Regions from separate parts of the Burkholderia sp. Bp9031 genome, predicted to be linked through region 3. Evidence: predicted binding sites of a transcription regulator. Region 3 holds the regulator's gene; each other region holds the start of a gene.
The links. The regulator FliA, encoded in region 3, starts transcription of late flagellar genes. The targets are predictions, from matches to a motif close to CTAAAGTTTNNNNNNNNNNNGCCGNTA.
Positions count from the first base shown of each region.

Region 1: the regulator FliA is predicted to act here: its motif matches at 2,179-2,205, upstream of fliS (flagellar export chaperone FliS).
Region 2: the regulator FliA is predicted to act here: its motif matches at 1,904-1,930, upstream of flgM (flagellar biosynthesis anti-sigma factor FlgM).

Region 1 is NZ_QTPW01000010.1:163,557-167,962, forward strand. It holds gene fliF (flagellar basal-body MS-ring/collar protein FliF) at 1-1,393, opposite strand, end outside; gene fliE (flagellar hook-basal body complex protein FliE) at 1,643-1,987, shown strand; gene fliS (flagellar export chaperone FliS) at 2,281-2,715, shown strand; gene DIE15_RS16070 (flagellar protein FliT) at 2,712-3,044, shown strand; gene DIE15_RS16075 (flagellar hook-length control protein FliK) at 3,120-4,406, shown strand, end outside.
Region 2 is NZ_QTPW01000010.1:201,574-205,979, forward strand. It holds gene DIE15_RS16235 (M24 family metallopeptidase) at 1-929, shown strand, start outside; gene DIE15_RS16240 (flagella synthesis protein FlgN) at 1,016-1,456, opposite strand; gene flgM (flagellar biosynthesis anti-sigma factor FlgM) at 1,542-1,874, opposite strand; gene flgA (flagellar basal body P-ring formation chaperone FlgA) at 1,993-3,324, opposite strand; gene flgB (flagellar basal body rod protein FlgB) at 3,530-4,018, shown strand; gene flgC (flagellar basal body rod protein FlgC) at 4,055-4,406, shown strand, end outside.
Region 3 is NZ_QTPW01000022.1:70,562-74,967, forward strand. It holds gene ahcY (adenosylhomocysteinase) at 1-1,350, opposite strand, end outside; S-adenosyl-L-homocysteine riboswitch at 1,385-1,500, opposite strand; gene DIE15_RS24995 (RNA polymerase sigma factor FliA) at 1,578-2,312, opposite strand; gene DIE15_RS25000 (MinD/ParA family protein) at 2,331-3,149, opposite strand; gene flhF (flagellar biosynthesis protein FlhF) at 3,142-4,406, opposite strand, start outside.

The DNA.
Region 1 (4,406 bases), on a different contig from region 3:
TGACGGTCGAGAACGCGCTGTTCACGACGTTCACCGAGTCGCCGCGCTTCTCGTCGTAGCCCATCGCGTCCTTCACGAGCTGCTCGATCTGCGCGAGCTTGGCGGGCGGCAGCGGCTGCATCGTCACGTGGCCCTTCGCGTCGGCGACGGGCTGGTAGTTGACGACGACGGCGACCGACAGCCGCTTCACGTTGCCCATCGGCTGCTCGACATGGCGGATCGTCTTGTCGAGCTCGTAGTTGGTCGTCTGGTCCTTGCGGTCGCTGACGGGCGTCGACTGCGGCCCGTTCTGGCCGTTGCCGGCGACGACCGGCGCGGAGGCCGGCTGTGGCGGCGTGTTCGACAGCGCGCCCGGCACGCCCGATGCGCCGCCTTGCGCGAGTTCGGTCGCGCTGCTGGTCTGCTGGCTGCGGATCGCGGCCTGCTGCGGCGCGCCGTTCGGGCCGTAGCTTTCCGAGGTCTGCTCGAGCTTCGAGAAATCGACGTCCGCGCTGACCTGCGAGCGTGCGTTGCCGGCGCCGAAGATCGGCGCGAGGATCGCGTCGATGCGCTTTTGCGTATTGCGCTCGACCTGCTGCACATACTTGAGCTGGCTCGCGTCGAGGCCGGAGGCCGATGCGGTCTGCGTCAGCAGGTTGCCGTCCTGATCGACGATCGTCACGTTCTTCGCCGGCATGTCGGGCACGCCGGACGACACCATCCGCGTGATCGCCTGCACCTGGCCCTCGTCGAGCACGCGGCCCGGGTAGAGGTCGACGAACACCGACGCGCTCGGCGCCTCCTTGTCGCGCACGAACACCGACGGCTTCGGGATCGCGAGATGCACGCGCGCGCCGCGCACCGCGTTGATCGATTCGATCGTGCGCTGCAGCTCGCCTTCGAGCGCGCGCTGGTAGTTCACCTGCTCGGCGAACTGGCTGATGCCGAATTTCTGGTTGTCCATCAGCTCGAAGCCGACCGAGCCGCCCTTGGGCAGCCCCATCGCGGCGAGCTTCAGGCGCGTTTCGTGCACCTGGTTCGACGGCACGAGGATCGCGCCGCCGGCGTCGGCGAACTTGTAGGGAACGTTTGCCTGCTGGAGTGCGGCGATGATCGCGCCGCCGTCGCGATCCGACAGGTTGCTGTACAGCACGCGATAGTCGGGCGCGCGGCTCCACAGCACGAGCGCGGTGATCGCGGCAATCGCGAATGCGACGGCGATCACGAACGGCAGCTTCGGATTGCCCTTCATCCGCGAGATGCCGGGGATGCGTTCCGCGAAGCCGCCGAACCCGAAGTCCGCGCCGGCGCCGCCCGCTCCCGGCAACGCGGCGGCCGCGGTGGCGCCTGGCACCGGGCTGGCGAGGCCCGTGCGGGCGTCGGGGTTGATCAGCGAGTTGGCCTGCGAATCCATGCGAGGAGTTTCTCCGGAGCGGAACGACTGAGCCGCTCGGACGAGCGGACGGACAATGACACGATGCGATTATCGGGACCCGGGAGCGACTCCGATCGACCGAAAAGAGCGGGGTTTCCCCCGTACTTTCGCGGCTTTGGCGCGCACGGCGCTGCTATTCTTTTTCGCGATCCGGCATGGTGCGCGTGGTGCGGCGCCGGCGGAAACGCCCGGTGCGTCCGGGTCTCTTCTCTTATGTCTGGGGACAGCATGGCTGCCAACGTCAGCGGAATCGGTTCGGTGTTGCAACAGATGCAGGCGATGGCCGCGCAGGCGAGCGGCGGCGCCGCGAGCCCGGCGGCGGCGCTCGCCGGCTCGGGCGCCGCGACGGCCGGCACGTTCGCGAGCGCGATGAAGGCGTCGCTCGACAAGATCAGCGGCGACCAGCAGCATGCGCTCGGCGAGGCGCAGGCGTTCGAGGTCGGCGCGGCGAACGTGTCGCTGAACGACGTGATGGTCGACATGCAGAAGGCCAACATCGGCTTCCAGTTCGGGCTCCAGGTCCGCAACAAGCTCGTGAGCGCGTACAACGACATCATGCAGATGTCGGTGTGACGCGACGGGCATCCGGGGACGGCTACCGGCGACGGGCATCCGGGGACGGGCATCCGGGGACGGCCACCCGGCGACGGCCACCCGGCGACGCACACCCGGCGACGCCCATCCGGCGACGCCCATCCGGGGGGCAGCTACCTGGACGGCGACCCCCGGGGCGGCCGGCCCGACGGAGCCGGCGGCCCGCGAGCCTAAAGCTTTTCAATTCCCTTCCGATAACTCCGGTACAAGGCCGCGTCGTGCAATGCAGGGCGGCGGCTTCCGCATAGCCAACGCATCACAAGGAGAAGCGCATGTTTTCCCCAGGACACGCTGGAGCCAGTGCGTACGCGCGTGTCGGCGTCGAGACAGGGGTGATGGGCGCCTCCCCGCACCGGCTGATCGCGATGCTGTACCAGGGCGCGCGGCAGGCCATCGCGCTTGCGCGCATGCATCTGCAGCAGGGCAACGTGCCCGCGCGCGGCGAAGCGATCGGCAAGGCGATCGGGATCGTCGAAAGCGGCCTGCAGGCGGCGCTGAACCGCAACGCGGGCGGCGAGATCGCCGGGCGCCTCGACGCGCTGTATTCGTATATCGGCCGGCGCCTGCTACAGGCCAATGCGCAGGCAAGCGACACGATGCTGGTCGAGGTCGACGGGCTGCTCGCCACGCTCGAGGAAGCGTGGACGGGCATTGCCCCCGAAGTCGCGCGGATGGCCGCGCAGCAGGCAGCGGACGTGGCGCGATGAATCGCAAGGCCGAATACTTCGCTCGCTACGAGGCGCTCGCGGCCGTGTCGGGCCGCATGCTGAGCGCTGCTCGTGGTGCCGACTGGAGCGCGCTGCCGGCGTTGCAGGCCGAATTCCTGCAGCTCGTCGACGGATTGAAGGAGGCCGATCCGGGCGTCGCACTCGACGAATCGGATCTTGGCCGCAAGCTCGCGCTGATCCGCCGCATCCTCGCCGACGACGCCGCGATCCGCGATCTCGCGAGCCCCGAAGTCGCGCGGCTTTCCGCGCTGTTCGAGGCGCGGTGCTCGACCAAGGCATTGGCCGATCTCTACCGCGCTCGCGGATAGTGCCCGTTTGCCGGGGCCGCGGTTGTCGCGTCCCCGGCTTTGCAACGATGTGGCTGAGGTGAGCAGGCTTCGATCATGACCGGTATCGACTCCGTTGCGGCCGCCCTGCTGGCGAGCCGCCTCGACAGCCTGCTGACCGGCACCGTGACGGCGTCCGCCGGCGGCGCGACCGCGCAGGTCGGCACGCCGGGCGCCAGCGTGTCATCGCCGCCCTCGACGGGCGCACCGCCGGCCGCGCCGCCGGCGTCCGCGCAGACCGCGCTGTCCGACGTGGCACTTGCGCTCGACGCGATCTCCCGCGCGGGCGGCGTCGCGACGCCGGTGATTGCCGGACGCACGCCGCTGCTGGCCGATCCTGCCGTGCTGCTGAGCGCGGCCGCGCCGCCGGACGGACAACCGGCAGCCGGTCCGGCCGCGTCTGCCGCCGCTTCTTCCGCTCCTTTGTCCGCGTCCGACGTCGCGGCTGCGCGCGCTGCGTCGGACGTGTCGCCCGCCGCGGCGCTGCGCGCGGCGCTTGCGCAAGCCGTGAGCGAAAGCGGGCTCTTTTACGAATCCCATCTCGCGCAGTGGCTGGCCGGCCAGCGGCCGCTCGCCGCGCTGATGCGCGAACCGCAGGCGCGTCTCACGACCGCGCCGGTGCAGCCGGCTCCGGATGCCGCGCAGCACGATGCGCCCGATGTGCTCGACGAACTGCTCGCGCAGCGTCTGTCGTTGCCGACGGCCGCGCCGCGACCCGCCACGCAGCTGGGCGCAGCCCCGCACGAGCTCGCGCAGAACGCGCAGGCGGCTGCCCGGCAAGGCGCGGCGTCGGGTATGGCCGGAATGGACGACCCGCTCGGCCCCGACACGCGCTGGACGCCCGCGCGCGCCGAACTGGCCGCCGCATCGGCCGATCCGCAGGCGCAGGCAGTAGCTTCCGTGCATCCGGCGGCCGTACCGATCGTCCGGCAGCAACTCGATGCCCTCGCGACCGACCAGTTCCGCTGGACGGGCGAGGCATGGCCCGGCGCGCGGCTCGACTGGACGATCGAACCCGACGATCCGGGCGGCCACGCGTCGCGCAGCGGCGACGATGGCGGTGACGGTTTCGCATGGCGCACGCGGCTGACGCTGACGCTGCCGTCGCTCGGGACGGTCGACGCGGAACTGGTGTTGAACGGCAAGCAGCTCGTCGCACGGCTGCGCGCGAATTCGGCCGGCGCCGACCGGCTCACGCGGAACGAGGCCGCGCTGCGGCAGCGGTTCGAGGGATCCGGTCTGCAACTCGGCGGGCTGTCGATTCGCGCGGTCGGCGACGAACCGGACAGCTTCGACCCGCGCGTCGCGCAGGCGGCCGCCGCCGCGTATGCGCGCGGCGCGGCT
Region 2 (4,406 bases), on a different contig from region 3:
TCAATTGCGCGCTCGTTGAGTCGGTGCGCCGCGTATGGCCGCACGCGCGCCACGCCGATTTCAATCCGGTCGAGGCGATGCGGGCCGGCAAGACGCCGCAGGTGCTCGACCGGTTCCGGGACGCATTCGCACGCAGCTCGGCGGCGATCGCCGAGACGATGCGCTGGGCGAAGGCCGGCGAGCCGGGACAGCGCCATACCGAATACGACCTGGCCCGCACGATCAACGACGCGTACGGTGCCCGCTCGGCGGTCGCGCTGACGTTTCCGTCGATCGCGGCGAACGGCTCGAACAGCGCGTTCGCGCACTACACGGCGGCAAGCGCCGAGGTCGAGCTGACGGAGGGCGAACTCGTGCTGCTCGACAGCGGCGCATACTACGACGCCGGTTTCGCGACGGACTGCACGCGCGTCGTGTTGCGTCGCACGCAGCCGGAGACGGTCGCGCAGCCGTGGCAGCGCGAGATCTACACGGTCGCGCTGAAGGCCTGCATCAAGGGGCTCGTCACGCGCTTCCCGAAGACGGCGACGGGCGGCGACGTCGATGCGGCCGTGCGGCAGGTGTGCCGCGACCACGGCTATGATTTCGGCCACGGCACCGGGCACGGCGTCGGGATCCACGTGCACGAAGGCGGCGTGCGGTTCGCGCCAGGCGCGAAGTACGGGCTGGTGCCGAATGCGGTGATTTCCGTCGAGCCGGGCATCTACGTGCCGGGCAAGGGCGGCGTGCGGATCGAGAACATCGTGATCGTGCGCGCGGACGACGACGAATCGGACACCGTCGCGTTCGAGAACATCGTCACGGTCGGCTACGACTGGGACCTGATCGATGTCGAGCTGCTGGACGACGACGAGCGCGCGTACCTGCGCGACTACGAACGGCTTTGCGTGGAGCGCGGCACGCAGGTCACTGCGTGTCCGCTGCTGTAAGGCGGGGATGGCGCGCGCGGCCGCGGCAGGGCCGCGGTGCGCAGCCGGCGCGTCGGTACGCCGGCGTGGTCAATACATCAGTGCAATCAGCGCATCAGCGCCGACACGCGCCCGTCGGGCCCGTAGACGCCGGCCGGCGCGGGCGCCGAGCGCAGCACCGCGAGCGCGCGCTCGTTGTAGTCCATCCGGATCCGGATCAGCATCCCGTTGGTCGCATTGGCCTGGCGCGCGCGTTCGGCGGCCTGCAGCAGCAACTGCCAGCGGCCGGCAAGGCGCGCATCGCGCTCGGCGGCCTGGTCCATGCCTTTCTTGCCGGCCGGAAAGCCGAGCGCGGACAGCTGCGTGTCGCGCGTGCGTTCGAGCTGCGCGAGCCGGTCGATCAGCACGCTCTTCTTCTCGACGATGCCGGGCAGCATTTCCAGCGGCTCCGGGGTCGTGAGCGCCTTTTCCTCGTAGGCGAGCAGGGACGCGAACGCTTCGACCGTCGCGTGTTCGTCGTTGACCGTGGCCAGCAGCTCTTCTCTCATCGCGTCATGCTCGTCGCGCCGGCACGCGGGTGCGCATGCCGGCAAACCAGGGGGCCGGTCAGGGCGTGACGGGCCCCGGGCCGGTTCAGTTGCCCTGCGGGCGCTGCTGTTGCAGCAGGTCGCGGGCGGTATTCAGTACGCCGTCGGCGATCTTGTTCACATCGATCGTCAACGTGCCGTTGTTCAACGCGTCCTTGATCGACTGGACGAGGGCCGTGTCGATGTCGGCGCTGCCGGAGGCCGACAGCGAACGCAGCTGGCCCGACAGACCCGACAGGTTCACGGTCGTGTCGCCGCCGGTCGATCCTGCGTCGGCCGCCTGCGCGGGCGACGACGAAGCCGCGCCGGATTGCGCGCGGGTCGCGCCGTTGCCGGTCGACGCGAGTGGGCTCGGGTTCGGAGTGGAATCGATCTTCACGATGGGTTTCCTGTACGGTATGACCCAGATAACGGCCGGGTCGGCCCGAACTTTAGCATCGTGAACCCGAAATTCTCCGAATAAACAATTCTTTGCAATCTTGCGGCGGGATCCGTCCCTACAGCGGAATTTCCACGGTCCCGGCGTCCTTGACGATCGCCGTGACGATCTGCCCCGCGGCCATCCTGACCCGCACCGACTGGCCCGGCGCCGCATTCGCGAGCGCGCTGCCCTCGGCCGAGATCGTGAAGCCGGGCCCGGCCGCGACGACCCGCACCGTCTGGCCGGCCGACACCGACGCGGCGCTCTTCAGCATGTCCTGGCGCAGCGGCAGCCCGGCCGAGATCCGGGCCAGCGCGGTCGCGCCGACCGCCTGCGCGGGATCGGTGATCACTGCGAGCGGCAGCACCGTCAGGTCGCCGTCGCGCGCGACGAGGTCGGCGGCGGTGAGCGGCTCGCCGGGCGGGATCTGCCGCGCGGCGACGTAATAGGTGGCCTGCACGGCGACCTTCGCCTGCAGGTAGACGGTCCACGGCCGTTCGCCCGCGCAGCGCACGCCGACCGTCGTGCGGCCCCACAGGCGCGCGCCGGTCGGCAGGAACGGCTCGAGCGTCGTGCACGCGGCGAGCCCGCGCGGGAATGCGGCGGCGACGGTGGCGGTGGTCTTGCCCGGCAGGCCCGCGATCTGCTGCTGCAGGAATGCGAGGGCCGTGCGTCGGATCGCGTCGGGGTCCTGCTGGCCGGGTGGCGCCGCCTGCTGGAGCGCGGCGGCCGCCTGGGCCGGGGGGGCGGAAGTCATCGGCGCGCGCGGCGCCGGCGCGGCTGCAGCGGGGCGGGCTGCCGCGGTGCGCGTGGCGATCGCCGGGCGCGCGGGATTCGATGCGGGTTCGGCCGTACCGGCGACGACGGTCGCGACGGCGCCCGGATCGGTGGCGTGCGGCATGCGGTAACCGTACCCGTAACCGGCGCTCGCGCGCGCGGCCGCGTAGGCGGGGCGTGGCGCGGGCGTCGGCACGACGGCCGGCGGCGGGACGCTCGTCACGACCATCGAGCCGGCCGCGGCCGTGCCGGTCATGCCGGTCGCACCACTCGCACCGGCCGCCATCGCCATGCCCGCACCCGCACCCGCACCCGCACCCGCACCCGCACCCGCACCCGCACCCGCACCCGCACCCGCACCCGCACCCGCACCCGCACCCGAAGCCGCACCCGAAGCCGAAGCCGAAGCCGAAGCCGAAGCCGTTCCCGCCTTCCCGCCGAACTGCCCGCCGCTCGCCGCATTCGCCTGCGCGAGCGCGGTTTCGGCCGTCTCGCCGCGTCCGGGAATCACGATCATCCCGTCGTCCGCGTGGGCAGCCGACACCATGAGCCACAGCGCCGCGGCGAGCGCGAACGCACGCGGCACGCGTGTGCCGCGTGCGGCGTTTTCGCGAAGTGCGCTGCCTGTCATCGCCGTGTCCTCGAAACCGTTGATCCGATTCGCATTCTAGGGAGCCGGGCCGTCGCGCAAACGATGAATAGAGGGGGCCTTTGCCGCGTTATTCGTCCGATTGCCGGTTGCGCCCGACGCCTACCATCGCTGTCATGGAAAAAAGCCCCTTGGGCCGCCATCCGGCGCAACGGGCGTGCAGCGCTTCATACGGAGAGACGCACACATGCTGGACAAACTCGATGCCGAATTCGCGTTCGGCCGACAGGCGCTCGACGTGCGCGCCTATCGGCAGGAACTGCTGTCGTCGAACATCGCGAACGCCGACACGCCCGGCTACCAGGCCCGCGACGTCGATTTCGCGTCGACCCTCGCGCGCTCGCTGAAGCAGACCAGCGGCGGTCTCGCGCCGAGCAACGCCGCGCAGCTGCCGATGGCGCAGCCGGCCGGCGTGGCGAGCGGGATGACGATGGTGTCGACGGCGCCGGGCCACATGGCCGGCACCGCGAAGCTGATTCCGACGGGCGGCCCGGCCGACGACTACGGTCGCGCGCAGTACCGGATGCCGCTGCAGCCGTCGCTCGACGGCAACACGGTCGATCTCGACGTCGAGCGCGTGCAGTTCGCGAACAACGCGCTGCACTACGAAACCGGGATGACCGTGATGACCCAGCAGATCAAGGCGATGATCGCCGCGATCTCGACGAACTCGTAAGCGCGCGGCGCTTGCGCACCCGAACAAGGAGCCTCCATGCCCTCGTTGATGAACATCTTCGGCGTCGCCGGTTCGGCGCTGTCCGCGCAATCGCAGCGCCTGAACGTCACCGCGTCGAACCTCGCGAACGCCGACAGCGCGACCGGCCCCGACGGCAAGCCGTACAAGGCCAAACAGGTCGTGTTCGCGACCGACCCGATCGGCGGCGCGCGCACCGCGTCCGGCCAGGGCGTGGGCGGCGTGCGGGTGACGAAGGTGGTCGACGACCCGTCGCCGATGAAGTCGACCTACGACCCGTCGAACCCGTCCGCCGACGCGAACGGCTACGTGCAGATGCCGAACGTCGATCCGGTGCAGGAGATGGTGAACATGATCTCGGCATCGCGCT
Region 3 (4,406 bases):
CGACAGCACGGACAGGTTCGCGCCGATGCGCGCGAGGTGCAGGCGCGCGACCTTTTCATCGAGATGCTTCGGCAGCACGTACACCTTGTTCTCGTACTCGCCGCCGCGCACGAACAGCTCGATCTGCGCGAGCGTCTGGTTCGCGAACGAGTTCGACATCACGAACGACGGGTGGCCGGTCGCGCAGCCGAGGTTCACGAGGCGGCCTTCAGCCAGCAGGATCACGCGCTTGCCGTCCGGGAAGATGATGTGGTCGACCTGCGGCTTGATGTTTTCCCACTGGTACTGGCGGGTCGACGCGACGTCGATTTCCGAGTCGAAGTGACCGATGTTGCAGACGATCGCGTTGTGGCGCATCGCCTTCATGTGATCGTGGTTGATCACGTGGTAGTTGCCGGTCGCCGTCACGAAGATGTCGGCCTTGTCGGCCGCGTATTCCATCGTCACGACGCGGTAGCCTTCCATCGCCGCCTGCAGCGCGCAGATCGGATCGATTTCGGTGACCCACACGGTCGCGCCCAGGCCGCGCAGCGATTGGGCGCAGCCCTTGCCCACGTCGCCGTAGCCCGCGACGACCGCGACCTTGCCCGCGATCATCACGTCGGTCGCGCGCTTGATGCCGTCGACGAGCGACTCGCGGCAGCCGTACAGGTTGTCGAACTTCGACTTCGTGACCGAATCGTTCACGTTGAACGCCGGGAACGGCAGGCGGCCGTCCTTTTCCATCTGGTACAGGCGGTGCACGCCGGTCGTGGTTTCTTCGGTCACGCCCTTGATGTGCGCGAGGCGCGTCGAGTACCAGGTCGGGTCGGCGTCGAGGTGCGTCGCGATCGACTTGTACAGCGCGACTTCTTCCTCGTTGGTCGGCTTCGCGATCACCGAACGGTCCTTCTCGGCCTTCGAGCCGAGGATCAGCAGCAGCGTTGCGTCGCCGCCGTCGTCCAGGATCATGTTCGCGAATTCGCCGTTCGGCCATTCGAAGATGCGGTGCGAGAACTCCCAGTATTCGTCGAGCGACTCGCCCTTGAACGCGAACACCGGCGTGCCGGCTTCGACGATCGCGGCGGCGGCGTGGTCCTGCGTCGAGAAGATGTTGCACGACGCCCAGCGGACATCGGCGCCGAGCGCCTTCAGCGTCTCGATCAGCACGCCGGTCTGGATCGTCATGTGCAGCGAACCCGCGATGCGCGCGCCCTTCAGCGGCTGCTGCGCCTTGTATTCGTCGCGGATCTGCACGAGGCCCGGCATTTCGGTCTCGGCGATGTTCAGTTCCTTGCGGCCCCAGCCGGCAAGTGCCATGTCGGCGACGATGTAATCCTTGGAAGCTTGCGAATCGATAATGGCGTTCATCACGCCCTCCTTTCTAAAAAAGTTCTAGAAATTGGTGACGTGAGCGCCGTTCAGGAAGCGGGGCCGGCGCGAATCTCGCCGCACGGCTGCTTGGTGAAGCTCTCCGAGCCTGGCGAACGCAGAAGGTCCGTCGCAACGCTCCTCGGAAAACGGGAGGGATTGTAGCAAATCGGCGCGGGAAATGCGCGCCGCGCGCCGCGTCGGGGCGCGTGGGCACAATGAAAGGGTCAGTTCTCCGCCCCGACCCACGCCTGTTCGCGCAGCCGCGCGCGCAGGCGCGCGACGGCCTGGCTGTGCAGCTGGCACACGCGCGATTCGCTCACTTCGAGCACCGCGCCGATCTCGCGCAGATTCAGCCCGCGCTCGTAGTACAGCGACATCAGCAGCTTCTCGCGCTCGGGCAGCCGCTCGATCGCGTCGACGAGCGCCTCGCGCAGGTGTTCGTCGAGCAGCGCCGACAGCGGATCGGCGTGATCGACGCGATAGCGGTCGAGGAACGGCTCGTCGTCGGCCGCGCGGTCGAAATCCTCGTAGTAGATGAGCTGGCTGCCGTGCAGGTCCTGCAGCATCCCCTGGTACTCGTCGAGCGGCATCTTCAGGTGCTGCGCGATCTCGGTCTCGCTCGCCGAGCGGCCGAGCTGCTGCTCGACCTGGTGCACCGCGTGCTCGACCTCGCGCGACGTCTTGCGCAGGCTGCGCGGCAGCCAGTCGTTGCTGCGCAGCTCGTCGAGCATCGCGCCGCGGATGCGCTGGGTCGCGTAGGTCTCGAACTGCGCGCCCTGGTCTTCCTTGTAGCGGCCGGCCGCGTCCATCAGGCCGATCATGCCGGCCTGGATCAGGTCGTCGAGGTCGACGCTCGCCGGCATCTTCGCGACGAGCTGCAGGCCCAGGCGCCGCACGAGCGGCGCGTATTGCGCGAGCACGTCGGCCTGGGTCATCTTTCCTTGAGCGTTGTACATCATGGCTCTCTCCTTCCGGTCTCACGCGGCGTGGGCCGCACCCGCCTCGTACGACGGCTTGCCGCCCGCATGCACGGCGCGCCCCGCGCCCGAGCCCGGGCGCATCGGCCAGTACAGCAGGTCGGCGGCAATCTGCCGGTAATCGCGCGCGGCGGCCGACGACGGGAACGCGTCGACCACGGTATGCATCAGGTCGCGTGCATGCTCGACGAGCGGATCGGCGCTCACGCAGCCGGCATCGGCGATCGACACCGTCAGGTAGCGGCTCGCGACGCCTGCGAGATTGTCGAATGCGGTCCTGGCGTCGGTGTGGCTGCCGACGTGGTTGGTCAGCAAGCGGAACTGCGCGACCGCATGCGCGAAATGCAGGCGCTTCATGCATGCATACGCCTCGGTGATCGCCTGCGCGGCGACCCGCGTGACGATCAGCACGTCGTGCGCCTCGCGCGCGAGTGCGGAGAGCGTGCCGTCCGCGCCGAGCTGTGCGTCGACCAGCACGATGTCCGCCTGGCCGTCGATGAAGTCGCTCAGTTGCGCGTCGCTGTAGCCGTCGCGCGCGAGCCGCGCGGCCGCGCACAGGCCGAACCCGGCGGCAACACGCGTGCGTTCGCCGTCGCGCAGCCATGCGCCCGCGAGCGTCGCCACGCCCGAATGGACGTTGGCACGCTCGTCGACGACGAGCACGTCCTTGCCGAGCGCGGTCAGCGCGGCCGCGACGTTCACGACGGTGGACGTGCAGCCGACGCCCGCCGGGCCGCCCGTCACCGCGACGATGCGCGACGCGCGCCCGGCCAGCAGGCGTCGCAGCCCTTCGGCCTGGTCGATGATCCGTTTATCCAAATCGCACCTCGTGCAGCTCGGCGGTGGAACGTGCGGCCAGTGCGGACAGCAGCGTCGGCATGTCTTCGTCCTGGGGCACGAAGGGCGAGCCGTCGCGCGGTACGCAGAACGCGCTCTTCAGCAGGAATTTGGTCGACGCGACGTACAGGTTCTCCGGCACCTTCTGGCCGGTCGACACGTAGTGGACGGGCAGCTTGTAGCGGATCACCGTGTCGAGCACGCCGCCGAGGTGGGTCGCCTCGTCGAGCTTGGTGAGGATGCAGCCGGCGAGGTCCGGATGCTCGCCCGCGCTGCGGTACGCCTGCACGACTTCGTTGAGCGTGTCGCCGTGGCTCGTCGCGTTGAGCAGCAGCAGGCGCTGCACCGGCGCGTTCGCGCCGTGCAGCATCGCGATCTGGTCGGACAGCGCGCGGTCGCGCTGGCTCATGCCGATCGTGTCGATCAGCACGATGTGCTTGTTGCGCAACTCGGACAGCGCGAGCTCGAGGTCGCCCGCATCCTTCACCGCGTGCACCGGCACGCCGAGAATCTTGCCGAAGATGCGCAGCTGCTCGTGGCCGCCGATCCGGTAGCTGTCGGTGGTCAGCAGCGCGACCTTGCTCGCGCCGAAGCGCATCACGCAGCGCGCGGCAAGCTTCGCGGTGGTGGTCGTCTTGCCGACCCCGGTCGGCCCCATCAGCGCGAACACGCCGCCGCGCTCCATCAGCGCGTCCTCGCTCTCGAGCACCGGCAGGTTCGCCGCGAGCACCGACTGCGCCCATTCGGCGGCCTGGTCGAAGGTTTGCGTGCTGTCGCCGGACGGCAGGTTGTCGACCAGCATGCGCACCAGTTGCGCGGAGAAGCCGGCCGAGAACAGGTGCTTGGTCAGCGCGCCGTGCACCGGGCTGCGGCGCTGGCGGTCGTGCCACATCAGGCTGTCGAACTGCTCCTGCATCATCCCGCGCATCGCGCCGAGCTCGTGCATCACCGTGTCGTTGACGATGCTCTCGATGCGCGCCTTCAGCGCGTCGGCCACCGCAGCGGCCGCCTCGGCGGACAGGCCCGCGCGCTCGGCCGGCTTCGCGGCACTGGTTTCGCTCGCGCGGGTGGCGGCGGCGGCGGCGGCGGACGGCATCCGGCGTTCGGCGTCGCGCACGATGTCGCGCGCCCAGCCGGCCGGCGTCGCGGACGCGGCGTCCTGCTGCGTGCGGACCGGCGCCTGCGGTGCGGCCTGCGCCGCCTGCGCGCGGGCGATCAGCGCTTCGCGCTGCTGCGTCA